DNA from 3 places in the Leuconostoc sp. LN180020 genome. Region 3 is predicted to be linked to each of the others. Evidence: riboswitches for the same ligand, from Rfam matches in the RefSeq annotation. Region 3 holds a riboswitch; each other region holds the start of a gene.
The links. Region 3 has a riboswitch for thiamine pyrophosphate ahead of thiW (energy coupling factor transporter S component ThiW). Riboswitches for the same ligand answer to the same signal wherever they lie in the genome.

Region 1: linked by a shared signal. The riboswitch ahead of FAZ25_RS04850 (ECF transporter S component) and the one ahead of thiW (energy coupling factor transporter S component ThiW) in region 3 are both predicted to bind thiamine pyrophosphate.
Region 2: linked by a shared signal. The riboswitch ahead of FAZ25_RS07130 (thiamine-binding protein) and the one ahead of thiW (energy coupling factor transporter S component ThiW) in region 3 are both predicted to bind thiamine pyrophosphate.

Annotation. Positions count from the first base shown of each region.
Region 1 is NZ_CP039736.1:913,302-924,121, reverse strand. It holds gene FAZ25_RS04875 (GntR family transcriptional regulator) at 1-323, opposite strand, end outside; gene nagA (N-acetylglucosamine-6-phosphate deacetylase) at 326-1,468, opposite strand; gene FAZ25_RS04865 (phosphatidylglycerophosphatase A) at 1,628-2,140, opposite strand; tRNA gene FAZ25_RS04860 (tRNA-Gln) at 2,250-2,321, shown strand; gene FAZ25_RS04855 (NAD(P)/FAD-dependent oxidoreductase) at 2,445-3,782, opposite strand; TPP riboswitch at 3,899-3,988, shown strand; gene FAZ25_RS04850 (ECF transporter S component) at 4,125-4,706, shown strand; gene FAZ25_RS04845 (ABC transporter ATP-binding protein) at 4,699-6,108, shown strand; gene FAZ25_RS04840 (energy-coupling factor transporter transmembrane component T) at 6,105-6,767, shown strand; gene tenA (thiaminase II) at 6,779-7,450, shown strand; gene FAZ25_RS04830 (glycoside hydrolase family 70 protein) at 7,501-10,820, opposite strand, start outside.
Region 2 is NZ_CP039736.1:1,378,803-1,389,622, forward strand. It holds gene FAZ25_RS07100 (YpmS family protein) at 1-103, shown strand, start outside; gene FAZ25_RS07105 (YozE family protein) at 90-317, shown strand; gene ylqF (ribosome biogenesis GTPase YlqF) at 363-1,202, shown strand; gene FAZ25_RS07115 (ribonuclease HII) at 1,210-1,992, shown strand; gene FAZ25_RS07120 (Crp/Fnr family transcriptional regulator) at 2,008-2,652, opposite strand; gene FAZ25_RS07125 (FAD-dependent oxidoreductase) at 2,748-4,097, shown strand; gene FAZ25_RS07130 (thiamine-binding protein) at 4,141-4,434, opposite strand; TPP riboswitch at 4,564-4,655, opposite strand; gene FAZ25_RS07135 (DMT family transporter) at 4,822-5,754, shown strand; gene FAZ25_RS07140 (6-phospho-beta-glucosidase) at 5,879-7,336, shown strand; gene FAZ25_RS07145 (PTS sugar transporter subunit IIC) at 7,415-8,743, shown strand; gene FAZ25_RS07150 (hypothetical protein) at 8,784-9,524, opposite strand; gene FAZ25_RS07155 (polysaccharide lyase family 1 protein) at 9,787-10,820, shown strand, end outside.
Region 3 is NZ_CP039736.1:309,662-320,481, reverse strand. It holds gene FAZ25_RS01675 (penicillin-binding transpeptidase domain-containing protein) at 1-924, shown strand, start outside; gene FAZ25_RS01670 (NAD(P)H-binding protein) at 959-1,576, opposite strand; gene FAZ25_RS01665 (ATP-binding protein) at 1,641-2,798, shown strand; gene FAZ25_RS01660 (VWA-like domain-containing protein) at 2,795-3,964, shown strand; gene FAZ25_RS01655 (hypothetical protein) at 3,992-4,288, shown strand; gene FAZ25_RS01650 (hypothetical protein) at 4,285-4,788, shown strand; TPP riboswitch at 4,849-4,939, shown strand; gene thiW (energy coupling factor transporter S component ThiW) at 5,046-5,570, shown strand; gene thiM (hydroxyethylthiazole kinase) at 5,567-6,346, shown strand; gene thiD (bifunctional hydroxymethylpyrimidine kinase/phosphomethylpyrimidine kinase) at 6,339-7,169, shown strand; gene thiE (thiamine phosphate synthase) at 7,159-7,797, shown strand; gene FAZ25_RS01625 (DUF368 domain-containing protein) at 7,851-8,687, shown strand; gene FAZ25_RS01620 (M3 family oligoendopeptidase) at 8,721-10,520, opposite strand; gene FAZ25_RS01615 (alpha/beta hydrolase) at 10,690-10,820, shown strand, end outside.

The DNA.
Region 1 (10,820 bases), 600 kb from region 3:
GAAGTCATTTTATAACTGATTGTTTGTGTTTTTGCTACGCGTCCAGTCGCTGACATCAATTCCGTAAAACTAGTCATCCCCAAAGCACGCTCGGCTACTTTCTGCTCGGCAACATAAGTCCCAGAACCAACTTTACGTTCAAGTATGCCTTCATCTACTAGTGTTTGAATAGCTTGTCTTAGCGTCATTCGTGATACGCCAAATGTTTCCGCCAACTCACGTTCAGCCGGCAGCCGTTTTTCGGACTGCCATTCGCCGGCTTCAATTCGCGCTTTTATTTGATTGTGAATTTGAATATAACGTGGTGTGGCGGATTTTGTCATCATTATTCCCTTGCAAAGCGGCGACCCATTGAGTAAGTCGCCTGTAATCGCATATCCTTCTTATTAAATAAATTGAAATCAGCATCTTTACCAATCGCGAGATGCCCTTTTTGTGTTAATCCAAATTCAAGTGCCTGGTTAACAGAACTCATCTGCACCGCGTCTTGAATACTGGCTGAAGTCATCGTTTGAATATTGCGGAAGGCATCATCATAAGCTAGGACTGACCCAGCTAAATGACCATTATCTAGACGTGCTTGTTTATCCTTTACGGTGACTTTTTGACCACCAAGTTCTGAGATACCATCACCTAAACCTTCAGCACGCATTGAATCAGTGATTAATTCAAGTCGTTGCGCACCCTTCAAGCGAAAAGCCAACTCTAACATGTCAGGGGTAATATGGAAACCATCAGCAATTAGCTCACCAGTAATTGCTTCTTCTATCATACCATGCCCGGTGACACCTGGCTCACGATGATGTAATGGCCGTTGGGCATTATACAGATGCGTGATATGCGTTGCTCGTGAATGGCACAATTGTGCGCGTGTAGCATTAGAATGTCCAATAGAAGGAACAATATGATGTGCCAACATAAATGCTTCAAAATCAGGAATGCCGCCATTTTCTGGTGCATAGGTCACTAGCCGAATGCGTTCACCTGATAAAGCATACCACTTTTTAAGTAAAGCCGTATTCGGATTAATAATGTATTCTTCTGGTTGTGCGCCCATAAAGACTTTATTAATAAACGGTCCTTCCAAATGAATGCCCTGAATCACAAGATTTTTTTTTGCAACCTGATTAATTGTGACAAGTGCGCGCTCAATGTTCTCGGGCGATTGCGTGATTGTTGTGGGAAATAATGATGTAATCCCTTCAGTAACCATCAAATTAACCATGTTATTTAATTTATCTGGATCACCATCCATCGTATCTAAACCATAGCCACCATGTTTGTGGACATCAATAAATCCTGGGACAACCAATCGTCCTGTTGCCTCCGCAATTAGCTCATCATCTGCTTGCTCTGAAAAATCTACCATATAGCCAACATCTTGTATAACATCCGTGAAACGCACATAGGCATCTGCTATATGTTGATAACCCGTATATAAATCAATATTTTTCAGTAACTTTGCCATAATTATCTGCGAGGTAGTCTAGTTACTAACACACCGCACACCACAACATGTTTATTAACGTAGACATTTGAGCACCTCTCCTCCTTGTGTCTATACTTATTATAATTGGTATAGACCGATTATGCAAATCAAGGCAATAAAAAAAACGTCAACGCGTTTTTAATTAATTTTATCTGAGTCCAAAATACCAGTTGGGTATTTATGAGCAACTTTAGATGCTGCAGCTGCAGCTAAAGCACCAACAATATCGTCTGCAAAAGTTGTTACAGCTGAGGTGGTTTTCCCTTTACGGTCAAGTTCGCCCACCAAACCAATTTTTAATTTATCGATATAGCCATAATTCGTTACCCCAATGGTATCGTAAGACATAGCAATAGCAGTGGCTAGTGTTTCATCCACACCAAACAAAGAATCATCGCTTTCAACAAGATCTTGCAATGGCGACTCGAGTAAATGTGCTTCTGCTAAACGATCAAGTTCTAAGGCTACCCAGACTTGGTGTTGTACAACACGTTTATGCAAAATACTGATAACAGCTTCTTCCACTTGCTCAATAGATAAATTCGGCAGATAAGCTTTTTCGCTATTGTAAGCAATGTCTGCAATGGCACGAATTGTAATGTGATGACGCTCTAGCTTCTCAACGGTATTTTCATAGGTTGCGTACTGCATGGTATCCCCCTTAGTCTGTTTCCTAAGTATAACGAAAAATCTTATTTTTGACAAAGACAAATTTCTACTTGCAAAATGGTAGGAGACCCTGTAAAATATATAGAGTAATTGCCCCTTGGCCAAGCGGTAAGGCGGTGGCTTCTGGTGCCACTATGCGTTGGTTCGAATCCAACAGGGGCAATTTCTAAACAGTCTTCGGACTGTTTTTTTTGGTTTAAAAACGCGTATAGTAACAATTGATTGACAGAACAAAGTCATGTTATGCTTTTTGCCATTGAATGTCGGCCCATTTTTAGATGCAAGGTTAATAAAATGTTGCAAATTCCGAACCCAAAGATGGATAAGCATACAAATTTGCCTGTGTTTCCGCTAATGTACGCCGTTCATTAATCGCTGTCACAAAATAATTAATCACTTCTTCTGCTTCAGCTGCAATGACGCTCGCGCCGACAATGCAGTCATTGTGGTCCAATACCACACGTACACGCACTTGATCATGGTAACGGAAAAAAGTAATCACATCGCTCATATCCATATCTATCACACGATAACCTGCTGTTCGACCGGCGGCAACCGTTAAGCCCGTTTGGGCGATGTGCTGTGATCCAAATACGACAATTGGTGTTGTTGGATAACTTATTGGCGCGTTCGTTTTTCCGGCAATCACTTGTGCCACATAACGTCCTTCATAGTTACCCGTTGGGACAAGTTTTGGTACTGGTGAGCCGCCAACATCCCCGACAGCATAAACATGGGAATTACTGGTACGTAAGTGCTCATCAACAGGCAAATCGGCCACCTGACAAGCCACACCAGCTGCGGCCAAATTCATCTGATCAAAATTGCCAATACGTCCAGCCGTAACAAACACACGGTCTGTTTCAAATGTTGTTCCGTTGGTTAGTTTAACGACCAAGCGACCAGTTAAAGCCTTATCAATGCGGCACACAGTAGCATTAAAATACCATTCAATCCCTGATTCCTGCATCTCTGTCATCAATTGTTGTACCAATATCTGATCAAATGCCCGCAAAGCAGTTTGTCCCTCAGTAACAATACGCGTGTGTGCACCAACCGTATTCGTAATTGTTGCAAATTCAACGCCCACAAAACCAGCCCCAATAAATGTCACGTCTTCTGGCATATTTGGCATGTTCAAAAAATCTTCTGAATTTTGTGTATAGCCTGAGCCCGGAAAATTTAATGTCTGCGGTCGCTGACCCGTTGCAATAACCCAATCACTTGCTCTAATTGTATCCTTGAAATCTCCGACACGAACAGTATCTTCATTGATAAAGCTGGCATGACCATAAAAGCGCGCAATACCTGCTTGATCCAAACCACGAATTTTACGCGGTTGCACAGCATCAACATAACGCTGTTTGTGAGCTATTAAATCAGACCAATTAATTTGTGAATAGCCATGCAAACCTCGCGTTTGTAAGGCTTTTTGTCTTTTAATGTTCTCAACTGCTGCAAGCAAAATTTTCTTAGGATCACAGCCGTAATTTGGGCAGGTTCCACCCCATAAGTATTGCTCTAAAATGACCACTTTTTTACCCAAAGCTTTTGCGGCAAAAGCGGCTGCAAGTCCTGCTGGACCAGCGCCAATAACACCAACTTCATACTGATATTCAACCATCATTTACCTCGTTACTTATATTATATCAGGCAATGTCAAGTCAATATACTGGTCGTTTTCATGAAAATAATTGCATATCTACACAATTTATGTTAAGTTTAACGTGTAGTTTTATATTTAACAATCTGGGGTGCCATTTGGCTGAGAAACACCCATTGAACCTGCTCTGGTTAGCACCAGCGAAGGGAGCATTGCGCTTTAGTGTGTATTTTAGCAAACGCATGGCTCATCTAATTGCCAGGCGTTTTTTATTTGCTAAAATTCAAGCATCAGCACACCATAACTGCACTTTGCCAGACATAAAATAGAAACTACAAAAAATTTTATGGAGGCATAACTATTATGCAAACTGTTTCAGAATCTAAACAACACCATTGGGCGCTACGCGATGTCTTACTGCTCGCTTTTGTTGCGGTGTTTATTGGCTTTATCTTTTGGGTCCTCGGCCCTGTTTATAATATACTAGCAGCTGCTTTGACACCCATGGGATTAGCCCCATTTGCTAACGATTTATTAATCGGGGGTTGGATGATGGCCGCGCCACTAGCCAGCATATTAATTCGTCAGGCTGGCGCTGGTGTATTAGGCGAGCTCTTTGCCTCAGCAGTCGAAATGTTGCTTGGTGGTCAATGGGGGGTTGCAACATTGCTCTCAGGCTTGGTTCAAGGTGTGGGTAGTGAAGCCGGATTTGCCGCTTTAGCTTATAAAGATTGGCATTGGCGAGGTATTTTCGCCTCAGCAATTACTGGTACAATTATCACTTTTATTTGGTCATTATTCCGTGATGGCTATGCTTCATATCATGTTGGTTTGTTGGTGGCCCTATTTATTACACGGTTCATTTCATTGTTTTTCTTTGGCGGTGTACTAGTTGTTGCTATTCAAAAATTAATTGAAAAATCAGGTGTCTTGCATCGTGGCTAATCTGGTTGTCAAACAGGTCAGTTTTGCTTATCAAGACACCACCGTACTCAAAAACGTCTCGATGACGTTGCGACCTGGTAGTCTCAATTTGCTAGTTGGACCTAGTGGTAGCGGCAAATCAACACTACTTAAATTAATTGCTGGTCTTTATCCAACATTTAGTGGTGGTAAACTGACAGGAGAACTAACACTTGACAACTATGCGATTCATGATATCGTCCCTTATCAACGCGTTGACCATATTGGTTATCTTTTCCAAAACCCAACCCGCCAGTTCGTGATGAAAACACCATTTGAAGAATTGCGTTTCAGTCTGGAAAATTTACAGCGTTCTCCTCAAATAATACCTAATCTTATTACGCAATCACTTGCACGTGTCGGTATGAAAGAATTTATCACGCATGACCTCATGACATTATCTGGTGGTGAAAAACAAAAGGTAGCCTTAGCAGCTATCTTAGCAGCAGACAGCGATTATCTATTACTCGATGAACCCTTTGCTAATGTAGACCCTCAATCACGGTTACAGCTCATTCATTTAATTAAGGATTATCAAAAACAAGGTAAAACCATTCTGATTGCTGATCATGATTGGAGTGGTTATGCTGATGTCATTGACGATATTTTTGTGATGTCTGATGGCCAACTCCATGTAGCAAATGCCGAAGAAAGCCATCATATTTTATCGCAGTTACCTATTGCCCCTGAAATTCATACAAAATTACCGGCAGCCCAGACTGGTGATTTAGATCTCAAACAAGTCTCCCTATCAAATGGTGACAGACTACTACTAAATGAGACAAGTTTGTCTTTTCCTACAGCTAAACGCACCCTGATTACTGGACCAAATGGTGTAGGTAAATCGACTCTTTTTTCCGCGTTAGTCAAACTTTACCCTTATGGTGGTAAAATCAGCTACCAAGGCCAAGACATTGCTAAACGCCGTATTGCACAGCATGTACGTCAGGTTGCCCTGATCTTTCAAAATGCTGAACAACAATTTATTGCAATGACAATGGCAGAAGAACTCAAACAAGCGCAAGCTACCAGTCATTTCGCCAAACAATGGTCAGATGATGTCATTACTTCCACCTTGCAACGCTTAAATCTCGCACATGTTCGCGACCATATTGTTTATCAACTATCTGGTGGACAACAAAAAAAGCTGCAAGTTTTGTTGATGCTAATTACAGGTACCCCAGTGTTATTATTTGACGAACCGCTGGCCGGACTAGATGCTGAATCACAAAAACAACTATTAGACTTAATTGCCGAAGTAACCGATAAACAATCACAGACTGTTATCATGATTAGTCATCAACTGCATGCTGTAACGGATTGGTTTGACTATCATCTCGAATTCGAGCAACAACACTTAACATTTCAGGGGGATGCCTCATGAATCCACTAATGAAATTTGGTGTTATTATGTTGATTGCGTTGGAACTAACTTTTATTAAAAGCGTCACTGTTAATTTGGTAATTATCATCGTTAGTGCCCTCATTTATACTGTCCTTAAATTGCGTTGGCAACAATGGCTTTGGCTATTGTTACTTCCAATTTTGCCTGGCCTGGGATCATGGTTCTCACTGATGTATTTTGGTACCGGTGATCATGTTCATATGGCATGGATCATGTTATCTCGTGTTTTTGCTTACTTATGGCTTGGTGGTTTATTCACATTAAAACTCAATGATGAACGTGATATTTTCCTGGCGACACTTGAGCAACGCGCACATTTAAGCGCGACATTTGTTTATGCCCTTGTTGGCGTCTTGAACTTCATGCCAGCAGTGAATCAACAAGTTAAAACTATACGCGTAGCAGCACAAATGCGTGGCCAAACACTTCATATTTGGGCACCACAGTTATATTTCAAAGCCATTTTAGCTGCGATTCGTTGGTCTCAAAATTTAGCAGAAGGTATGGTTAGCCATGGCTTCACAGAGGGGGCAACCAGAACACATCTGGCAGTTGTAAAAATCAAATTGCGTGATTGGGTTATTGCCGCGATTATCTTACTTATGTTTCAGCTACTATTATTCCCAGGTTGGTATTAAGGAGAAAAAACATGTCTTTTTCAGAAACACTTTTAGAACGTGCGCAACCTATGATGAGCGCGATTATGAGCCACCCATTTGTCGAAGCTATCGCCAATGGTCAGGTGCCTCACAACGTTTTAAATTATTATGTTGAACAAGATGAACACTATTTAAAAGATTATTTGCAGGTCACTTCATTAGCTATTACAAAAACAACGAATGCCGAAGATATTACCAATCTTTTAGCGACCGCCGCCTTTGTTCAAAATGAGTCACAAGCACATGAAGTCATGCTTGGCATCACTGGTCACCACATAGAAAATTGGCAACGTGAACCAGAAACAAAACGCTATACTGATCACATGTATGCATCTGCATATCACGGTACTTATGCGGACGCCATCGCTGTTTTGCTACCATGTGCTTGGAGTTATGCGGTCATTGGTGAACAACTCGTTTCACGTGGCGCTAATCGAGAGCAAAACCCCTTGAAAGAGTGGATTGAACTTTATGCACCACAAAAAAATTCAGATACACCTGATTACAATATTTGGCGTTTTGAAGCGCTAAACCGAGCAGTAACGACTCTAAATAATGAACAAAAAGAGCATGTTGCACAAACATTTTTATGCAGTTTAGAAATGGAATGGCACTTTTGGGAAGCTGCTTGGCAACAAAAAACATGGCAATTTCAACATTAAAAAATAACCTTGCAGGCAACCAACGCCTGTGAGGTTATTTTTTAATCATTCTAGTATGTTATTTTTTTCATTTCACCATTGTCTTTATCCATCCAATAGCGTTGATTGCCGATTACACGTTGCTGCCCTTTGACTTGCCTACCATCTGCGTCAAAATATAATGTTTGGCCATTAATCACTTGCACGCCAGTTACGGGTACGCCATCTTGGCCAAAGTCAACCCATGAACCATCAGATAGCAATACAAATCGATTACGAACTAATTCGCCAGTATCAGCGTCGTAATAACGCATGATACCATTTTCAAGACGTAAGTGGCCTTTCATTTGGATACCATTTTGGTTGAAATAGAGTTTTTGCCCTTTAATGATTCGGTCCCCTGTTACTGCAACACCATCATAACCAAAATAAGCCCATTGATTATCACCAACACGTTCAAAACGATCAGTTATCATATTACCTGAGTCTGGGTCATAGTAACGGCTTTCACCAGTAGCATTTATATGTGTTGTCCCTTTAAATTGACGACCATCGTTACCAAAATAAAGTGTCTGCCCATTAATTATTTGCTCTCCTGTTACTGCAACACCTTTATTGTTAAGATAAATCCAAGAACCATCTGCTAATTCTTTAAAGTTATTTTTGATTTGACGACCATCATCATTAAAGTAAACCGTTTGATTATTAATGGTTTGTTTGCCTGTAACCGCATTACCTTTCTCGTCTACATATAGCCAAGAGCCATCTGCTAGTCTACCCCATGATTTAAAGAGCATATTCCCTGACGCACCGTCAAAGTAATGTAAATGACCATCTGATCCTTTGACCGCCACGCCTTTTTGTTGCTTACCATTTTCATCAAAGTACTGTGTGACTGGGGTGCCATCACTTTGAATGATGGTGACAATACCCTGTGCCATGTGCCCATCTTCAAAGAAGTAATGGAAATTTTTTTGTTTATCTTGAAAATATGTGTTGTGCAGTTGCTTGCCAATATTATTATAATAATAGTACATACCATCATGTACTAGATAGGCATCTTGTAATTCGATACCATTCGGTAAAAAGTAATAATTGATGCCATTGATAACTTGGTTTCCAACAACCATTTTCCCTTTGTCATCAAAGTAGTACCAATTACCATTATCACAAATAAAGGCAGATTTTGCTTGATAGCCACTAGTGGAATAGAATGAAGTCTCCTTACCACGCGTAACAAAACCAGTTTTGGCCTTTTCACCCAATAATTGCTTTGGAAGGAAGGTCTGCGCATCTGACACATTAAAATACTGTTGTGTGCCCCAGTCCTTCAAAACATACCAAGCCCCACGCCCCTGAATGTTCGAACCGTTGAAGTACTTGGCTTCCCATGACTTAATTTGAATATCTGGGTTCATTGGCTGATCTGTGGAAATCTGTTTTTGCTGGAAAAGTTGCGGGTACTGTGTTTTTAATTGATCCAAGAAGGCCCCACCATATTGTTGCTGATAAATGCCCCCGCCAACTGTTTTTGATGCATACAAAGTATGGTCAATAACTGAACCATAAGTATGATCACCTGAACCGTCTGTTCGAATAGCCGTGACTAACTGTTCATCGGGTAGATTATAAATTTGATCTGGTACCCAGTCGTTAATCGCTTGAATCCCCTGACCATGCAATGCACGTAAAGCATCTAACAAATTATCTGCTGTCCCATACTTTGTTGGTGTGTTGTAACCAATATCATATCGATCTGTAAATGCATAACCATTTTGTACGATAGCATCTAAGAAACTTTTATCTGAGCTGGCGCGATATTGTGGTGCCATTTCAAAGCTAGTAATACCCCAATCCTTAAATAAGTTAACATTTTGAGCAATTTTAATGTTCGTAAACTCATCGGGTGTTGTTGGAAAGTCTTGAAAATTTGAAAAGCCTTCATAAATGACTTGCGAATCTAACGCTGCATTAGAATGATAAACACTCCCGTCAGTTGACTGCGTTGTTTCACTTTTCGTTCGAGCATCTTGATTTTCTGAAGCCCCTACTGGTACCCAAGCCGCAATGTACCCTGACACTTGTGGGTCGTTTACACCATATACCATGTCTGCCTTAAAAGTTAATTGGCCATTGGCGTCAGTTCGAACGACAGGTGCATTTGCATCAGTGCTGTAGACTTTTAATCCTGATTTTGTCGTCAACAAAACTGGGCGATAATCTTGGTTTTTATGTGCCGCACCCATATCCATTTTGACTTCATCTTTGTCAGATAGTTTCAAATCTGGGCGATTGTTGACAACAAGTCCAATACCTTGATAGCGTGTCTCTTGGTTACCAGAGTCACTTGCCGTCATTGCACCCTTACCATAACGAACTGATGTCATAACAGATTGTTCATCTGGAAAATAGTTCATTTTCATGGTTTGACCACCAGCAGCATACTTGATACGAGCTTTCAACAACGCATCAATGGCTTGATAGTAAGGTGATTGTTTAGCCATGTATTGGCCATCATCCGTGAACATATCACCATAATAAACACGTGGAATTGTGTCTTTATTAGTTAATAACAAAGCGTATGAAGCTGGAATATTGTAAGGTGTGTAAACTTTATCTGCTTTCAATTCATCAGCATTATAGATGTCAAAAGCCTGCTTAATTTGATCCAAAGTCACTGTTGAATCTAACCCTGTTGAGACCGGGTTGATTTTATCTTTAATAATATCAGCAATAATCGTTTGTACTTCACTGTCATGAGCTCGGATAAATGAATAATTTGGTTGTGCAACATTTTCTTTATCATCTGTAATTCGTTTGACTAAACTGTGTTCACGGGTTGGCTCAAGGCCACTCCGTTTATCATTAGGCATGTTGAGCGCGTATTTAATCGCTAAATGCAAGGGGAAATCCATTGTAATTTGCTGGTTGCCATGTGCTTTGACATAGTCTGGATCTTCATCTCCCCAGTCTTCCAAAATTGATAGATGTTGATTCGCTCTCGCGTCATTTTTGTCAACACCATAGGCAGCCTTAGCATATTCACCAGCAATCTGTAGTAAGTCAGCGTCCACATTATCGACAGCATCAACACGGTAACCATCAAAATTAGCTTGATCATCATTTTGTAAAATACTACCGATATTCATCATATAATGTAACCAATTAAGTTGTTCTGCTTGCACAACTGGATTAGAATTATCGACATCGTTTGCTAGTAATAATTCAAACCCACCTTGCTTATATTTATCAGCAATTTGACCCTTTTGATTTTTAGGCGTACGGCTCAGCTTACGATAATCAGAATTGGCCTTTGGCGACATATCACTATTTGTATAAAGCAGTGCACCACCTTGTAGATGATCATCTCCTTTCGCCTCACTGTCAATAT
Region 2 (10,820 bases), 770 kb from region 3:
GAAATTGCCCGTTGTGAAGGGCATGTCATTTCGTGCTAAGATAATTGACCTTAAGACAGATCAATTTGTTTTTCAGGGAGGATTAGTTCATGATCAAAAGTGATCGATCATTTTATAACTGGCTGATGACGCAACGTAACCCAGTTGCAACAGATGATATACAGCAATTTGCTAACAATGCCTTTTTGGATTCTACTTTTCCAAAACAGAGTGTTGACTTTGATGATATTTCCAATTATTTAGAAGAAAACACAACCTACTTAATGAGTATGGTGACTTTTGATCAAGCATGGGAATTATTTCAAGCACAACGATAAAAAAGGAGTAACGTTGCCAGCATATATGGCAATATAAAAAATCTCATGGCACAAATTATTCAATGGTTCCCTGGGCACATGGCGAAAGCCTTTCGTCTCATGCGGGAAAATTTAAAGTTAGTTGATGTTGCTTTTGAATTGGTTGACGCCCGCATTCCGGACAGTTCTCGTAACCCTGAAGTCGACAAATTAATCGGTGGAAAACCACGTTTACTGATTATGACCAAAGCCGATTTGGCTGATCCTGAGCAAACACGACAATGGAAAGCAAAGTTCGAATCAGACGGTCATACTGTTCTTGTCTTAGATACACGAGATCCAAGAACGCCACAATTAGTAACCAAGGCGGCACGTCGTGCTGTTGAAGCAAAAACAGCAGCGCAATTAGCACGTGGTATTCAAGATCAACCGATACGTGCGATGATTACTGGTATCCCAAACGTTGGAAAGTCAACCTTGTTGAATCACTTGGTCATGAAAAATGTGGCGCCAACTGCTGACAGACCAGGTGTCACGAAAAAAGTGGCTTGGCTAAAAACACCGACAAAATTAGAACTGTTAGATTCGCCTGGTGTTTTATGGCCAAAATTTGAAGATCAGGCCATTGGTATGAAGCTTGCATTAACTGGTGCAGTAAAAGATACGATTTTTTCAAAAGATGACGCAGCGCTCTTTTTAATTAGTTTTTTCAGAGATTATCGCCCAGAAGCAATTGTAGCGCGGTATCATTTAGAAGAAAATGCTTTTGAACAAGACAATGTTCAAATTTTATTAGCTATTACTAACAAGCTTGGATTTAAGGACGATTATGACAAAGCTAGTGAGCGACTACTAAACGATTTACGTAAAGGTAAGCTAGGCGCGTTCACATTGGATGAACTGTAAACTTCACATGACTGAAACAATTGCGACAATTAAAGAAAAACTAGCCAGTCTAGCAGACCCTCATGATGCACGTTTGCAGACCTGGCGACAGGATAAGCGGTGTGGTGTCCAAAAAGCAATAGCGCTTTGGGAAAAGCGGTTGGCGCTAGCACGAAAAAAGCAGGCTGATTTTAACCAACGCTTTAATTTTGAACGAGATTACTGGCTAAAAGGCGTTGAATTAGTAGCAGGCGTTGACGAAGTGGGTCGCGGACCATTAGCGGGTCCTGTCGTTGCAGCAGCAGTTATTTTACCACACGATTTTAACATCGTTGATGTTATAGACTCAAAGCAAGTAGCCCAGCATAAGCGAGAACAGTTATACGAAATTATTCTAGATCAAGCTGTTTCAATTGGTATTGGTAGTGTTGATGCGAAGACGATTGATGAAATTAATATTTATGAGGCAGCGCGTCAAGCGATGACGGAAGCAATCAATAACTTGGCACCACAGCCACAGGCACTATTAATTGATGCCATGCAAGTTTATTTGGATATAACACAACAATCTTTAATCAAAGGGGATGCCAGAAGTAATTCAATTGGTGCAGCTAGTATAGTTGCGAAAGTGATACGTGACAAAATGATGACGGACTATGATAAAGTATATCCAGGTTACGATTTTGCCCAAAATGCGGGGTATGGGACTAAAAAGCATTTAGCAGGGATTGATAAGCTTGGGGTCACACCAATTCATAGGCGGTCATTTCAACCTGTTCATGATGCGATTGTAAATAAAAAGAACTGTTAAAGCAGTTCTTTTTATTTACAATAAAGTGACTTCTCGCTTATTAAGTTTTATTTTACCGTCTCGCGTTAGTTTATTAAATAAGCGGCTTAGTGTTTCCGGTGTAATATGTAGCGAGGCAGCAAGTTCTTTTTTGGTAACGTCTAGATGAAATGTTTTGCTCATACGAATTGCAGATAAATCTTCAAAGTATTGTACGAGTCGTTCATCAGCATTTTGTAATGATAAACTAATTTGACGTTGTTCAAGCGCCGTCAGACGTTCTCCATAAGTATTCAACATTTTTAAAGCCAATGAAGTATTTCGGTGTAATAATGCTTGGAAATCTTTTCGACGAATCATGCAAATGGCAGAATCAACTTTAGCGCGTGCAAAATGATGATGTTTAGCATCTGTAAAAATAGATGCTTCGATATCCATTTGGTGATTAGTTAGTGAATAAAGCAGTAACTCTTGGCCGTTATCGTTCACGTTAAAAATGTCAACTTGACCAGAATCGACGACGAAAAGCGCTGATAAATCATCGTCTGGTTCATAGATATAGCTTCCAGCTGAATATTTCTTTTGATGTGTTGAGATAGTGACCAGTTGTGCAATAATATCGTCAGGCAAATGCGAAAAAATCGGAGCAGCTTTCACACAAGCAAATTCAGAATGTGACATATTTCACTCTTTCTTGACATGAGTCAATTTTTTGTTATTCATTTGATTATACAATAGATATATAAAATTAGTTGGTAATCTTTTGGAGGCAGTATATGAAAGTCATTATTATTGGTTCGACACACGCAGGCACAGCAACAATAAAATCTATTTTAAAGCATAATAGCGGGGTAGAAATTGATGTTTATGAGAAAAATGATAATGTGTCGTTTCTTTCTTGTGGCATTGCTTTAACAGTACAAGGTGAAGTAAAAGAAATCAATGATTTGTTCTATTCTTCGCCTGCTATACTTGAAGAAGCAGGTGCTAATATTCACATGAACCATGAAGTAACTGCTGTTGATACCATTAATAAAACAGTATCAGTCACTAACTTGGTGACAGGCGTATCATCAGTTGAAAGTTATGATAAATTAGTTGCGACAACTGGATCTTGGCCAATTATACCGCCAATTCCTGGGATAGAAGATCAACGTATTGTATTGTCTAAAAACTATACGCATGCGAAAGCCTTAATTAATTATGCTAATGATGATCGTATTAAGCGAGTGGTTATCATTGGCGGAGGTTATATTGGCACAGAATTAGTCGAAGCTTTCAATGTCAAGGGGCGTGAAGTGACGTTGATTGATAACCAGCCAACGGTGTTAAACCGGTATTTTGATCACGAATTTACTGAAAATGTCGCTGAATTATTTCAATCTCATGGTGTGGCTGTGGCAACCGGTAAAATGGTTGAAAGTTTTGAAAGTCAAGATGATGCGGTTATTGTCAAAACAAATGACGGGAATTTTTCAGCTGACTTAGTTGTGATGTCGGTTGGCTTCAAACCAAATACTGGATTGTTTGCGGGACAACTAGGTATGACTGGCAATGGCGCGCTATTAGTCAATGATTACATGCAAACAAGTAATCCAGATGTCTTTGCTGCTGGTGATTCAGTCGCGGTGCATTATAATCCAACAGGAGAGAATGCGTACATCCCCTTAGCGACAAATGCAGTACGTCAGGGAACATTAATTGGCTACAATCTTATGTCACCGAAAGTTAAATATATGGGAACGCAATCAACATCCGGACTAAAGTTATATGATTTAAATATGGCTTCATCTGGCTTGACTGCAGCCCACGCGCAAGAACTAGGAATCGATGCGGATAGCATCACGATGACAGATAACTTCCGACCAGAATTCATGTCATCAACGGAGCCAGTTTTGATGAGTATTACATGGGAACGTCAAACACACCGTATTTTAGGTGTACAATTGCAAAGTAAATATGACATTGCACAGTCTGCCAATGTTGCTTCAATTGCCATTCAAAATCGCATGACATTGACCGATTTAGCATTCGTGGATATGCTATTCCAGCCTTGGTTTGATAGACCATTTAACTACTTGAATCTTTTAGCGCAAGCAGCCCTAGATAAGGTTGAAAGCGAATAAAAAAGCACACCTATTCTGCGGTGTGCTTTTTTATTAATGTTTGTTAGCGATACTTATCTGTTTTTTCAGCAATTGTTAATACATTGCCATGTGGTGACATATTAATTTTACTGTAAATCATAACAGGAATATCGGTTATTTCTGCCGCAACAAGTGGTAAGGCCTTTAAAATAGTCATCAGTTGGTCATAATCGCCTTCAAGTGTGGTTTCGAAAGCGCCAACCTGATAAGCAATGCGTGTGTCATTAATATAATCAATAACGTGATCGACTATACGGATGACATCGGATTTATCGGATGTCATCGGTAATACTTGAACAGCTATGCTAGCGTTAATTTGTACCATCATACTTCTCCTTGGGTTCTATGCATTGAAATGGTGCAATAGAACATGTTAAATGAAGTCCTCCCATAAGCGACATTGAAATCCCACATCAAAATATTGAAGCATGATGACACAAAATTATTGATTGCTTCGTAATCTTCCTACGCTAGAATGAACTAGATCAGGTTATATGGGTATATCTCTCAGCCAATAAGGCACCCCAGATTACACGTTAATTGCGTTGTCTGTACTTCGACATCTTATCATAAGATATGATAATGGACAATGAGATATGATTACTACTTGGCTGTGGATTTACTTTATCGTATAAGGCGCGTATACTGACTACTTATAAATTAACTTTATAGTAGTCATGAGAATATTTGGGAGTAGTAGGTTATGTTGTATTTTATTGGGTTATTTGCAGGTTTTTTATTAGCTAATCAAAGTCCTATCAACGCAAAACTGGGTTTTGTTTTAAAATCACCTTTGCGTTCTAGCTTACTTTCTTTTACAGTGGGAACATTTTTTTTGATACTTATTTATTTTGTTAGTGGACAACAACAAGTTAACCTGATAAATGTGGCCTCCAATAATCCATGGTGGATATGGTTTGGTGGCTTATTGGGCGTTATCTTTTTAACGTCAAATATTTTAATGTTTCCGAAATTAGGTGCCATTCAAACCATTATCTTGCCGATTATTGGTCAGGTTATCATGGGTGTAGTGATCGATACTTTTGGCTTGTTTAATATGCCGATTGGGACACTGACGGTAACTAAGGTTATTGGTATTCTCTTGTTACTAGGAGGTATTTATGTGGCTGTTGTTCTTGCTAATCGTTTTGAGGTGAAACGTGAGAAAAAGCAATTGGATGCTGATACTAATATAAATATCTGGCGTATGTGGGCCATTCTGGTTGGTGCATTTTCTGCCATACAACAAGCGATTAATGGGCGATTAGGCTATTTATTACACTCAGTAGTGGGTAGTGCTGTGATTTCTTTCTTTTCTGGGACAGTGGTCATTTTAATTGTTGTATTATTGAAAGAAAGGCGTTTATGGCCAAAAACAGTGCGAATAACTAAACAACCAGTGTGGTTATTTACAGGTGGGATTTTAGGTGCCTTATTTGTTTTTTCAACCGCTTTTCTTGTACCAAAATTGGGCGCTGGCATGACAGTTACGCTCAGTTTAAGTGGCTCAATCATTGGGTCGATAGTTGTCGCTCAGTTCGGCTGGTGGCAATCGTTAAAACAAAATGTTACACGTGTACAAATTATTGGCATTGCCTTAATGGTTGCTAGCATTGCATTGATTAAATTTGGTTAGTATCATGGGTTAACAACACGGGAATAGATTGACATATAAATAACTGACATGATAATATATAGGTATAAATGTAAGCGCTTACAAGAAAACATTCCTAGTAGTTATTGTAGAAAAGAGGTTTATTTTGAAAACTTTAAGTCACGATTTTCTGTGGGGTGGAGCTATCGCAGCACACCAGGCAGAAGGTGCATGGAATGTGGATGGCAAAGGTGTGTCAATTGCTGATGTTCTTACAGCAGGTGATGTGTCACATCCACGAGAAATAACAGATGGTGTGATAGCAGGAAAAAACTATCCAAATCATCATGGCATTTATTTTCATGATACTTATAAGCAAGATTTGCAATTAATGGCAGAGATGGGGTTTAAGGCTTTTAGAACTTCCATCGCTTGGACACGTATTTTCCCTAACGGAGATGACGCTGAGCCTAACGAGGCAGGCCTTGCTTTTTATGATGAGATGTTCGACGCCATGCGACGGCTAAACATTGAACCGGTAATTACACTTAATCACTTTGAAATGCCATATCATCTAGTTACAAAATATGGTGGCTGGCGTGATCGTCGTGTTATTGATTTTTTTGTCCGTTATGCTGAGGTCGTTTTTAATCGTTATAAAGATAAAGTTACTTATTGGATGACGCATAACGAAATTTCTAATCAAACGGCTATGAAACATGAGGCTAGCGGTTTTCTATTGTGGACTAATTCGGGTATTGATGGCAAAGAGATGTCAGTTGATGAACGTATTGAAGCCATGTCACAAGCAGCACATTATGAGCTAGTTGCTTCGGCCAAGGCTGTGGCGCTTGGGCATCAGATTAATCCAGCATTTAAAATTGGTGGTATGGTTAACGTTGCACCATTTTATCCAGTATCTCCCAAACCAGCAGATATGTTAGCTTATCAAAAAGCACGTCAGTTTAGAGACTGGCTCAGTGATGTTCATGTCCGTGGCAAGTACCCAAACGAACTTGAAGCCTATTACGAAAAAACTGGTTATCGTCCAGATATCACAGCCGAAGACCGTGACGTGTTACAGGCAGGAACAGTTGATTATCTTGCCGTGTCTTACTATGCAAGCAGTACGGTTGAAACAACAACTGATGAGCCTAAAGTCGGTTATACCGACTATGAAGATGTTACTAATCCTTATATTAAGACATCAGACTGGGGATGGGGATTAGACCCTGAAGGCTTACGCTATACATTAAACGAACTAAGCGAGATGTATCCAGATACACCAATTATGATTGTTGAAAACGGCTTAGGTGCCTACGATAAGATTGAAGATGGTGAACAAATCCACGATGATTATCGAATCAGCTATTTATCAGCACACATTCAAGCCATGATGACAGCTGTAGAAATCGATGGTGTCAATGTAATAGGTTATCTTAGTTGGGGCCCAATTGATATTGTTTCTGCCGGCACAGGTGAAATGAAGAAGCGATACGGTTATATCTACGTCGACCTAGATGATGAGGGGGAAGGATCGGGCAATCGTATTAAAAAGGACTCTTTTTATTGGTATCGAAAAGTAATTGAAACAAACGGTCAGGTATTAAAACAACAAGCATGATAAAACATCTGTTGTTGTGATGCGATAATTATCGTATTACAACCGATACAAAAGGTATAGGTAATAATTATGGCTAATATCTCAAAAGTATTAAATGATAAAGTTATTCCGATAATAATGAAATTTGTTAATACGCGTGCGATTACTGCGATGAAAAATGGGATGTTGTATCCCATACCATTCATTATTGTTGGTGCCATTTTCTTGATTTTAGGTCAGTTCCCTTACAAGCCAATCGCTAGCTATTTTACTAGCGTTGGTTTAGATAGTATTTTTATGCAGGCATATAATGGTTCATTTGCCATCATGGCTTTGTTTGCAGTCTTTGGCATTGCTTATTCATGGGTACACGATTCTGGTTATGATGGTGTACCAGCGGGTTTGCTTGCCATTGTTGTTGATGTTATCCTACAGCCCAATACAATCAATACAGTGACTAATGCCATTCATCCCGACAAAACATCTACCGCATGGTTGGCTAACAACGCCATTGACAAGGCTTGGCTCGGTGGAAAAGGTATGATTGTTGCCATTATTGCGGGTATGATTGTTGGTTGGATTTATACTTGGTTTATGAAGAAAGGCATTACGATCAAATTACCAGAACAAGTCCCAAGTAATGTCGCAGCTTCGTTTACTGCATTGGTTCCAGCCGCAGCGATTATAACAGGTGCAACAGTTGTGTATGCCATCTTCTCAAAGGCTTGGCACACAACCTTTGCAGAGTGGATTTATTCGGTTATTCAAACACCACTGCAGCATGCTTCAGATGGCCCGGCTGGTGTGTTTATTATCACTGTGATTCCAGTCTTTCTTTGGTTCTTTGGTGTCCATGGTTCAATTATTGTTTCCGGCATTATGCAGCCGTTGTTACTCGCTAATAACGCAGATAATTTAGCATTGTATCGCGCAGGTAAATTATCGTTGGCCAACGGGGCGCATATTGTCACACAATCATTCTTCGAACAGTTTATTACGGTTACTGGTGCCGGAGTGACGGTCGGTTTACTGGTATTCATGTTGGTGGGCGCTAAATCCGTGCAGATGAAGACTTTGTCTAAGCTCGAATTAGGCCCGGCTATGTTCAATATTAATGAGCCAATTTTGTTTGGTATTCCAATTGTCTTGAATCCAGTCATGATCTTACCCTTCATTTTATCACCAGTTATTACCGGTTTCGGTACGTATTACGCCATTAAATTTGGTGTCATTCCACCCTTAAATGGTGCTTATGTTCCATGGACAACGCCGCCAATCATCTCTGGATTTATTGTAGGTGGTTGGAAAGTGATGTTGTGGCAAGCGTTAATGCTATGTGTCACCGTTGGTGTCTACTGGCCATTTGCAAAGAAATACGACAAGATTTTAGTAGAACAAGAAAAGGCAACAGCGACGACAGCAAAATAAAAAAAGGTCACTCGCAAAGAGTGACCTTTTTATAATTAAGTTACGACTGCGGATTATTTTTTAAATTCTGCGCTAATACTTTTGCCAGACGATACCCCAACGGCTTGAATGTGGCATATGTTAAACCGCCAGAAATTATGCCACCGATAATTGGGACAGCTTTGGTAACTGTTTTTTCAATGTGTGCTGTCGTGATTTTATGACCAATACGACTACCAACTTTTTTAACCAACGGATGACGTGTTGACATTACAGCTGCTTGGATAGCTACTCTTTTACCAATCGACTCACCAGATTTCTTTGATAGCGTAGCAATCATAGAAGCAGCACCCGCAGTGCCAAACATGACACCAAGATAAATAATCAGCTTAACTTTGTCTTCTTCTGGCAAGGTATCTGTGTTGCTACCAAAAAGTTCATCTTCACCAAAGATGTAGGCAATTTGTTGGGCCATATTAATGGCAAAGGCAAAATACTGTACAACATCGGCACCACCGACAGCTGCCATAATTATTGGGTTGGCTGGTAAGCCGGCAGCAAAGGAAGCCATTGATGTTTTTGTTGTACTTTTGTTAATGATGTCGTGCGCTTTTTCTTCTAAAACTGAGACAGGATAGACGGCCTGTGGGCCGTGCTTTAAAATAATATTTAAGTCAGGGGAATCAGAAAACTGTTTTTTTAGAAATGCTTTGCGATTAACACGAATGACTGGTAATTTAGCAATTAAACCAATGGTGTGCAAAGTGAGATTGTAAAATCTATCTGGTTTTGTTTCAACCATTACAATAGTGCTCCTTAATAAAGATAGGTTATTATTTTATTTAATTATAGCGTGAAGAACTGTGTGATTGTTAGAAAAAGACTTACGCTGCTATTCATGGTAATAATCGTCTGATGTAAAAAATATTACAGTAAAAAGAAGTTTATAAAACAATCGTTTAATCAGCTTTGTTTTGTTGTACAATATAGGCGTCTTACCGATTATTTATGATATATTTTACCGATCTAGATGGACTATTGTGATAGTTGACAGGAGAAAAAACATGTTCAGTAAGAAAAATTATAAGTTATTGCCAGCGAGTATCGTGATGGGATTGCTGGTGTCGAGTTTTGTGGTATTACAGGAAGTACATGCAGATATAACAAGTCTTGGTCGCCAGTCCGCAACACAGGTAGGCGGATTTGGTCGCAACGCAGTTGGCGGGAGTCAAGCTGATGCGACACATATTTACACCGTCAATAGCCGTCAAACTTTGTTAAAGGCCTTGGGTCAATCGACGAATGATGTGCCCAAAATCATATACCTTTCAGGTACTATTGACATGACGAAAGATAGTCAAGGGCGCACATTGACGGAAGATGACTATGCTCAAGGAACAGGCTATCACTTGGAAAGTTATTTAACAGCTTACAACCCTAGCACATGGGGTAAAAAGAAAGTTAGCGGCCAGCAAGAGATAAATCGTCTTGCCGCTCAAAGAAAACAAGCCGAGCAAATTGAAGTTAAAGTACCGGCCAACACAACAATTATCGGGTTGCCAGGGGCGTCATTTGTGGGTGGCAATTTAATTTTGCAAAAAAACAACATTATTGTGCGGAATATTACTTTTGAAACACCGTATGATGATTTTCCGCAGTGGGATCCGACTGATGAGCGCACTGGCAACTGGAATTCACAATATGATGCTATATCAGTTCAAGGGGCTAGCAATGTCTGGTTAGATCATAACACTTTTGATGATGGACGCTACCGCGATAGTCAAAATGGTACGTACTTTGGGCGTGAGTATCAACACCACGATGGTATGACTGATATCACAAATGGTGCTGATAACATTACGATATCAGATAGTGTTTATCGAAATCATGATAAGACTATGTTAATAGGTAATAGTGACAGTAAAACAAGTGATACCGGTAAATTACACGTTACCTTAGTAAGAAATTTATTTCAAAATACGGTCCAGCGCACACCCCGTGTGCGCTTTGGTGATGTGCAGGTGATTAATAATTTCTATCAAAATGATGGCACGAGCACATATCAATTCAAATACGCTTGGGGTCTGGGCAAAAAGGC
Region 3 (10,820 bases):
CCATTAGGTAATATGAATCATGCAATTGTGATGGGATCTGTTGTTAAGCCAGCAGTGATGGCAACAGCCTTTCAAAAAGGGGTTATATCACCTAGTAACACAGTGTTAAATGATCAAGGTATTAAAATTGCAGGTACTCAAGAAATTACCTCTTACTGGAACAAATCCGGAGCACCAGTGCCTATTGATGCTGGAACCGCATTTGAGCGTTCTTCCAACACTTATTTTGTACAGTTAGGTATGAAAATTGGCGGTCAAACCTATAGTCCAGGATCACCATTAGCTTTGCAACCAGATGCCTTTCAAACATTACGCAATGGGTTTGGTCAGTTTGGACTAGGTACTAAGACTGGAATTGATATTTCTGGTGAGACCGCTGGTTATCGCGGACCAACGACTGGTGAGGCACGTGGAAAGTATTTGTATGCCTCGTTTGGACAATATGATTCTTATACGACTTTACAATTAGCGCGTTATGTATCAACAATTGCTAATGGTGGTTATCTTGTAGCGCCACATGTCGTTGGAGCTGTCCAGCAAAGCATGCCAAATAGCGATACGCAAAAAACTGTTTGGACGGCAACACCAAATATTCAAGGCCAAGTTAATCTTACCGCTGATGAATGGCAAGTCATTAAAAATGGTATGGAACGTGTAGCCAATGGTTCCGATCCTTGGAACACGGGTGGTAGCGATATGCACAAATTACAGCCCCATGTTTACGCAAAAACAGGAACTGCGGAAACCAAAACTAATGGACATGATACGTATACTGAATCAATGGTAGCTTACGTACCAGGCCAACCATTTGCTGTTGCAATGGCCATTCCGGGTATGAATAACTACTTAGATGGTACTAACGGTAAGATATCAGCTAAAATTATTGATGCTTATTGGAAATATGTTGCCGAAAAACCAAAGTAAAATTAAAACACGAGCCACTTTAGTGGCTCGTGTTTTAATTTGTTTTATTAGAAATAGCAACAGACATGCCATTGTAGGTTGTTGGATTTAAAATAATTTGCGTAATAAATTCAGCAACACTTACTCGGGTAACCGGACCACCTTGAATTATTTCTTTTGGATCCGTTTGAATAGTTAACTGTTGCATGATATTATCATCAATTAATTCATTTGGACGAATAACTGTATAGTCTAAACCAGAAGTCATAATCCTTTTGACAGCTGCGGCCTGATCACCCATGTAGGTATTTTCATTATCTGTTGTACCGAGTATATTTGCCCATAAATCACTTTGCTTTTCAGGTAATTCATCATGAACACCAACCGTGGCAACCCAAACTAAGCGGCGCACGCCAGCTAGATGCATAGCATTAACAACACTGTTGGCGGCTGTTTTTTGTCGTCCTTCTGCACCGATATTTGCATAAACGATATCAATATCTTTTAACATAGAGACTAACTGCGTTTCATTGACAGCGTCAAGTGTTTGAATATTCTTGTTGGAACGTCCATGTAATGAAGTTAAAGTAGATTGTACATCGGTATTAGCTAACATAGGGACGACGAGTTTAGCAATCTGACCGTTAGCACCGAGAATAAGTAGTTTTGTCATGTCTTTATTTTAGCATGAAAAACAAATTAGCGGTAAAATTGAGTTAAGTAAAAGAGGGCAAAATATGGCATTATCATTTCAACAATTATTAACAGCTGTGCCTTTGATCTTAAAGGGTGGCAATGTGCCAACAATTGTTGGCGAAGCGGGGATTGGGAAATCAGCACTTGTACAAACTGTTGCTAAGCGTTTAAATGCAACACTATTTACAACAGTGGTATCACTATCTGAAAAAGGGGATTTAGCGATACCTATACCACCATTAACTGATGCGGCTTTTATAACGACGAAAAATTATGGTCGTTTAGCGGATGTTCAATTTGGTTATACCCATACGTTGATTCAAATTATTCAACAAGCTGAGTCCAACCCAGAAAAACCCATCATTTGGTTTCTAGATGAATTCAATCGTGGGTCACAAGCTGTGCAAGGTGAGCTCATGAATTTGGTTTTACAGCGTCAGATAAATGATTTGATTTTACCCCAAAATGTCAAATTAGTTCTAGCAGAAAACCCAGATGATTCGATGACTGGGTTTGAAGATTCAGAATATGCTGTGCAGACTTCCGATGCTGCCATTAAAGATCGTACCACGCGTTTGGTTATGTCGGTTTCAGTGACTGATTGGTTAGATTGGGCTAAGCAAGAACAAACTCAGCATCGAGAGCACATTCATCCACTGGTAAGACAATTTATTTCGCAGCACGCCACGCTCTTATATCCAGAAGTCAGACAAATTGATTTGAACCCAACGCCGCGCGCATGGCAACGTGTATCTGATAATTTGTACGAGTTACGACAACTAGCAACGCCTATGCAAGACCAACTGCTATTTGATATTGTGGCTGGTGATTTAGGCCATCAAGTTGCTACGCAATTTGTGACGTTTGTTCGTGAACAGACACCTAGTCTAACGGCAGCAGATGTTTTTGAGACAGAACCGGTGGGACCGCAGTTACCTAAGACAATTCGATTAACGTTTGAAAAACTTTCCGATATTCAAAAATTAAGCGTTATGAAGACATTATTATTAACAGCTAATATGACTACTGATAATAACGCTGGGCGATTTAGTGAATTATTAGGTTTGGTATCACCAGATGGGCAATATGCTTTAGTTAAGCAAATGACAAGTGCCCCGATTTTAGATGATTTGTATGCTTCTGATGCGCATTATGCCAATGTTTTGTATCAGCAAATTATGGATATTGCGACACGATGACAAATTTAAATAACAATCTGATTGTTGATGGCATCAAAACACTTTTAGATGTTTCACCGCTGTATGGTAATATTGTGATGAATTTAGCACGCGATGATGACGAAAAAGCATTGACGGCCTTGCAGCTGAGATGGCAAGCACATCGTTGGTTTTTGATTGTGAATCCAACCCGATTTAACCGTCAATTTAGTAATCATAATCAAGTTGCATTAGCATTGGCTCATGAGGCATTACATATTGTTTGGGCTCATCCAACTCGCTATGCTTTTGATAGAAAGCAACGTCGTCAATTGGTTAATTTAGGAACGGATATAGCAGTCAATCAATATTTGCCATCACATTTAGGTGACCTGCCAGAGGCCATCACGTTACAGACCATCTTGGGGATTTATGGTAAGCTGTTACCACCATATCAAGATTCTGCGCAGTATATTGCACAACTGGCGGAACTCGATGATAAGTTATTACCACAATATGCTGGCAATTATTCAGGCCATGAAGAATGGCAAAGTGCTGGTGTATCATTAGATGAAGCCGAGGCAGCATTAGAGACAGTCATCAGACAGGCACAAAAAGATGCACAACGTTCCGGTCGAGGACAGTTGCCGGGAAGTATCCAGCAACGGATTGATGAAATTATGGTACCCAAACGTCATTGGCGAGCGATTTTACGTGCAGGATTAAGTGCTATACCTAATCGCCGTAAAACAACACGTGCACGATTTAACCGACGTCAAGCCTATCGTTTAGATTTGCCAGGAGAACTCAGTACTTATGCATTACAATTGATAATTTTTGTTGATAATTCTGCTTCGATATCTAATCACCAAGTGAGTATGATGTTGGCGCAAGTGGCACAGATTGCGAAGCAGTTCGATGCAAATATACAAATATTTTCTTTTGATACATCAGTGCACGTTGTTAAGCGTATTAAACAATGGGTCAGACATGCAGGTGGGGGTACATCATTTCAATGTATCTTTGATATGCTTGCAGCAAAACACTATGAGCCAATGCGGACCGTTATCGTTATTTTAACCGATGGTGATGGTGAGCACGCTGCCTTATCAACAAATTTTCATCAAGTATATTGGCTATTACCTCGTGGAAAGCGCTTAAGTATTAAGCAACCATTTGGAAAAATGATACCAATTGATTTGGCATAGGAGGTGAGGAAAATTTTAAGCGAACATATGGATAAAAAATTAGAGCCGATGGATTTACGTAGCTTTATTGATAAAGACAGTCGTTTCAGACGCGCCGAGGCAATATTGACAAATCAATGGGAGTCACTTTTATTAAATGATTCATGGGGCGTTAGTATGATGACGCAGGCTGATATAACCTTTGCGAAAAAGCTTGCTGCTGCCCATGTTATTAAACCTGAGGTTGATTTGACAACTTTTTCTGGTGTACAACACTTTATTTTATCTCATCAAGCACGTTTATCATCAAATGTCGTGAATGCGTTAAAGGAGCCATTCTTATGAAAATCAATTTAATTTTAACACCGGAACAAGAACCTGCAACATTACTTGCAATGCAAGCGCAACATCCAGACAACTTTTTTTATTTGGGTAAAGAGTCACAACTAGCTGGAACAAACGTCTTGTTGTTGGACGCTCCTGACTTGGTTGCGAAATTTCAGAGACCAATGTCTTTTGATAGTCGCATCGTTAAGTCGCCCATAGTTGGCGATGTGGTACATCAAATTGCTTTTCAAAGCAAAGAACATAACGATGAATTAATCAAGCAACTCGTGCCGAACCACGCAATTTTAGCGCAAAATAGTAATGGTAAAGCTGACTTCATGCTATGGACTTTTTGGCCGGATCACGATGCACTAGCTGATTTTTTAGCCAGTGAATTATTTGCACAAATGAAACACTTAATGAAAAACCCATATACTACAAGTTATAGTCGGGTGACCTCTGAATCACAATTATCATTGACGCAGCAAATGCGTGATTTTGATGATAAAACATGGTAAGCCTTAAATTGAATCTTGCATATCGTGTTAAGCTAGGTTACAATTATGCCATAAACTAAATAAACCTATCTGGGGTGCCTTCATTGGCTGAGAAATACCCATTGAACCTGATCGTGGTCATGCGCGCGAAGGGAGATACACTAATGGTACTAATAAAGCACGTTTTTTTGGTAGCCGTTACTTATTTCCAGCGTAAATAAGTGGCGGCTTTTTGATTGCTCATATGGTGGCATGCTAATAGGTAAAAGGAGTATGTTTTGGAGATAACAGTAAAATCGGGTAGCCATAAAACATTACGTCAAATCAGCATAGCTGGTGTGTTAACCGCACTATCGTTTGCAACGTCTAGTATTGTTGTGTTACCTAATATGGCCCCTTTTCAACATTTTTTTAACGTTATTACAGCTGTACTACTAGGACCCTGGTATGCAATTGGTGTTGCCTTTTTAACAGGTGGCATGCGGATGGTATTAGAAGGACGCCCAATTTTAGCTATTACAGGCGCGGTTTTTGGTGCAGCGCTAGCTGGTCTATTATATCGTCTAACGGACAATTACCTAGCCGCAGTTCTGGGTGAAATCGTTGGGACAGGCATTATTTCAGCTATCGTTTCCGCGCCAATAATGACTTGGCTTTATCATGTTAAAGTACCACATTTTTATTTTTATATACCGTTTTTTCTGCCAGCATCGGTTTTTGGTGCCATACTAGCTTATTTGTTTTTAAAAGCTGTGGCGGGCACAAAAATTTTGTCGCAATTGATTGGAGAATTAAAACTATGAAGTTATCAACATTAAAAGAAACAACACCTTTAGTATTTAATTATGCTAACTATGTGACACCGCAGTTTGTTGCAAATGCTGTTAATGTTATTGGTGGCTCGCCAATTATGGCACGAGAAGTGGCAGAATTTTCAGATCTCGTTGCTGTCAGTGATGCCGTGGTAGTTAATACTGGTACTTGGCGACGAGCAGAGCTGCTTGAGACAGTAAAGCTGATACAAATTGCCAATCAAACACAGACAGTAGTGGTTTTGGATCCTGTTGCGGTAGGTATACCGTCTAGAAGCGTTCCTGTTCAAGAGTTGCTCACAAATAGTAAAGTTGATATTATTCGTGGTAATGCTGCCGAAATTGCCTGGTTTGCTGGCATCGATTTTGCCAGTCATGGTATTGATGCCGTTGGATCAGGAAATATAGAGCAGATTGCACAGTTAGCCGCGAATAAAACCGGCGCAATTATTGCAATGAGTGGCCCTAGCGATGTTATTTCTGACGGTAAAACAACGCGTATGCTACCAGTTAACGTACCATTACTAGCTAGCAATGTTGGTACGGGTGATGCATTATCAGCTATAATCGGAGCATTCAACGGTGATGAAATTTCTATGGACAACACTGTTCGTGCTATGGCTATGATGAAATTAGCTGGTTTAACAGCAAGCCACAAAGTAACCACACCTGGTTACTTTGCTAATCAGGTATTAGATGAATTATACTTATTATCAGAAAGCAAGCTTGAAACATTTATTGCAAAGGAGGTGAAAAAATATGAATGATACACCGCAGGCTATGACAATAGCTGGCACAGATTCAAGTGGTGGCGCAGGTATGACGGCAGACTTAAATACATTTTCAGCTCAAGGTGTTTATGGGGCAAATATTGTGGTGTCGGTGACGGCACAAAATACTTGTGGTGTTCAAAAAGTCCAAATGATTACACCAGATATGATTATGGCACAATTGTCAGCTGTTGCTGATGATTTGAAAATTCGTGCGGTGAAGACGGGCATGTTAGGCGATACGGCCACGGTTGAAACGGTGGCAAAAGCAATGACTAAATTTAACTTTGGGCCGTTAATTTTAGACCCTGTTATGGTTGCTAAAGGTGGCGCACAGCTATTAACTGATGAGGCTGTTTCAGCAGTGAAAACACTGTTGATGCCTTTGGCAACACTAGTGACACCGAATCTACCTGAAGCAGAAGTATTAACTCATCTATCAATTAAAACCACAGATGATATCATGCTAGCTGCACAACAGTTACAGACGTTGGGCGCAAAAAATGTGCTACTAAAGGGCGGCCACGGGGATGCACCAATTGTTTTAGATTATATTTTGTTGGCAGATGGTCGCCATTTTTGGCTAAGGACAAAGCGCTTTAACACAGCACGGACGCATGGCACTGGCGATACAATTTCCGCTGCAATTACAGCGCAACTCGCACTAGGACATGATTTAGAAACTGCCATTATTGCTGCCAAGACTTATGTTGATGCAACTATTCGTGATGGTATTTTGGTTGGTCATCGCTATGGGCCGTTAAATCACCTAGCCCAAAGTACAATAAAAAACCAACCAGAGGTGATTTATGATATTTGATAAGACGATGTTAGCTCGGTATTTCATTATGGGCACACAAGATGTTGCTGACGAAGCAGAATTTTTAAGAATCTTAAATCAGGCATTGCGAAGTGGAATTACCCTATTTCAGTATCGTGAAAAAGGGCAAGGTGCGTTAGTTGGGCAAAAAAAGTTACAATTAGCAAAGCAAGTACGCGCACTAACAGCGCAATATCATGTCCCTCTGGTAATCGATGATGATATGGCATTAGCACACGCCATTGCTGCTGATGGTATTCATTTTGGTCAAGATGATGGTCGGCCAGTTGATAATATTAAACAATCTGGCAATTTGTTTGTCGGTGTTTCCGTGTCTAACCAGCAAGAATACCAGCGAATTGCTCATGTAGCGGGTATTGACCATATAGGTGTCGGCCCAATATTTGCAACAACGAGTAAGTCAGATGCCAAACCGCCAATTGGCATATCTGGACTCAGCCAATTGATTCGCATCGCGCATCACCCAATTGTAGCTATTGGTGGGATTCAACGTGATAATTTATCGAAGGTTTTATCAACGGGCGTAGACGGGGCAGCGGTGATTAGCATGATTAGTCAAAGTGAAGATATCCAAAAAACATTAGCAGATTGGCGCAACAGGACATAATAAGAAAAAACATATTTAATGAGTATATTCTAAAAATATGTTAGGCTATTATTATGGAAAATCAAATCATTAAAAATTGGATTAGCCGTTTTGTTAAGGGTATATTTATCGCACTTGGTTTTATCTTACCAGGCGTATCAGGTGGTGTACTCGCAGCAATACTTGGTTTGTATGAACGTATGTTAGATTTTATGGCTCATGTACGTCAAAATTTTAAGCGTGACTTTTGGTATTTCTTGCCGGTTGGTCTTGGTGGCATTGTAGGTATTATTTTGCTTAGCAACCCGTTGTCCTACTTGTTGACGACTTATAAGGCAGTTGTTTTGTGGGGATTTGCTGGGGCAATTGTGGGGACTTTACCAACTTTGTTTAAAGAAAGTAGCAAGACAGGTCGTCATTGGTCCGATTGGTTGGTATTGTTTGCCACAATTATTATTGGTGGTGTGTTCTTATATAATGTCGCAGGACTAGTTGGCCAATTACCAGTTAATTTCTTTTCTTGGTTACTTGCTGGCGGCTTAATTGCATTAGGGGTCATTGTACCTGGTTTAAGCCCTTCTAATTTTCTGCTGTATCTCGGGTTGTTTAAGCCAATGATTCAGGGTTTTAAGCGTGCTGATCCGGGGGTTTTCATCCCCATCACACTAGGTGGTTTAGTGACACTTCTTTTACTATCAAAGATTATGCATTTTTTGATTAGACAGTATCATGCGAAAGTGTATCATGTGATTTTAGGAATTGTTATTGTCTCAACTGTATTAATTATTGTGCCACCAGTTGCCGATTATAGTGGTTTTAATCTGGTCAGTGGCATTGCTAGTGCGTTATTATTCTTGATAGGTACTAGTATAGGCCTATGGATGAGTCAGTTGGAAGAAAAATATAAATAAACAAAAAGCCAAGCATTGTGCTTGGCTTTTTGTTTAAATAAATTGTTCCGACAATCTCAAAAAGTCGTTGATGTCTTGTTGAATCAGGTCAGCACCTGCTTGCCAGAAATCAGGTTGCGTTAAATCAACACCAAGATGTTTTTGTGCCAGTGCTTCTGAAGTCATGTTAGCTGTGTCGCGAAGCAGCGCAATATACTTATCTTCAAATCCATTAGGATCTTTTTGGGCTTCAGCATAAATGCCAGCTGAGAATAAATAACCAAAGGTATACGGAAAATTATAAAATGGCACGGAATCGATAAAGAAATGTAGTTTTGAGGACCAAAAATGTGGATGGCGTATATCTAGGATGCCATCAAACGCCGAAATTTGAGCCTCATCCATCAGTGCATTAAGTTTTTGCGGTGTAACGACGCCATGCTGACGTTCTTTATAAAAAGCATCCTCAAATAAAAAGCGTGCATGAATATTTAAAAACATGGCAATAGGGTTTGTCATTTTCGCATCAAGCAGCACGAGCTTTTCGGCATCAGAAGTTGCTGCCTTAACATTTGCATCGTTAACAATTAACTCAGCGAATGTTGAGGCTGTTTCAGCCACATTCATCGCATAGGCATCACGCCAAAGAGGTAAATCCGTTAGCTGTGCAGAATGAAAAGCGTGTCCTAATTCGTGTGCAATTGTTGCTGCATCATTGACAGAGCCAGTGTAAGTCAGGAAAATACGGGATTCATGCAAATCAGGAACAGATTCCATATAACCACCTGGTTGCTTGCCAGGACGATTTTCAGATTCTATCCAACGCTTTTCAAATGCCATTTTAGCAAAACTAGCCATTTTAGGAGAAAATTTGCCAAACTGTGTCACAATAAAATCTGCTGCATCGTCATAAGACACTTCGGCGGGTTGATAATTACCAATGGATGTCAGTGGCGCAACTTGATCTTGCCAGCCAAGTTGCGTTAAACCGAGCAGTTGTTTTTTACGTTCAAAATAAGGCTTGAACATGGCTTTATTATTATCAACAACCGACCACATGGCATCTAGTGTTGCTTGGGACATACGATTCATTTCTAATGGCTGTTCTAAGTGTGATTGACGGCCATGTGCCTTTTGATTAGTTAAACGAAAACCTGCCAAATGATTGAGTGTATCAGCAGTTAAGTTTTCAGCATTGCCCCACATTTTCTCATAATTTGTCATAATGTTGGCACGCGTTTTGTTATCGGGTTCGCCATCTAACATATTGAGTGCTTGTCCTGCAGAAATGCGACGTGTTTTGCCGTCATTGTCATCTGTATAAGTCATCGATAAGCCGGCTGAAATTGTATCATAGTGCTGTGACCAAGCTTGCTGACCGTCTAAATCAAATTGGTTGATTAATGTTTCAGTTTGGTCATCGAGTAGTCGCTTTGCATCAGTTCGCAATTCGCTAAGGTAAAAAGCGATTGGTTCTAAGCGAGGTGTTTTTAGTACATCTCTAAACGCTGATTCGTTCAAGCTTAACAATAATTTTTTGAATTTGTTCATGGGTGTAGCAAAATCAGCAAACAGTTGACCTAGTTTAGCAAAATGAGGGCCATAAATACTGTTGCCATAATCAACTGAAGCCCAACCATTAATGAAAATACTGATTGTGCCCAACCCAGAACCAATTTTTTGCGCTAAATCAGATAAATCGGCAAGGCTATCAGCTGAAGTTTCTGCTGATATGAGGTCCTGCTCAAACAATTTAATATCCTGTGCTACTGCTTGATATTTTGCCTCTAAAGCTGGTGAACTGATGCCGCCGGGATAGATACTTTCTAAATCCCAGGTCTGTGAGTAACCCATGTTTATACCTCTTTTTGACTTTCTTTTTAGTATACCATTTTTCATGATGAGTATATTGCAACTAAATGAATTTATTATCATATCAGTAAGTGATTGCTCAGAATAAGTGCCCTTAATTGCGAGAAAGATGATAGGGGTGTACAATAATTACTTTAAGGGGTAAACAAATATGCACAACTTAGTCAAATGGCTGATCGGGTTTGTGGTTGTGATTGTCATTATCTTGCTGCTATCAGGTATGTATTTTTTTCATGTCGCGCAAGTACGTAATCCAAAGTCAAACCAACCAGATATCTTGCG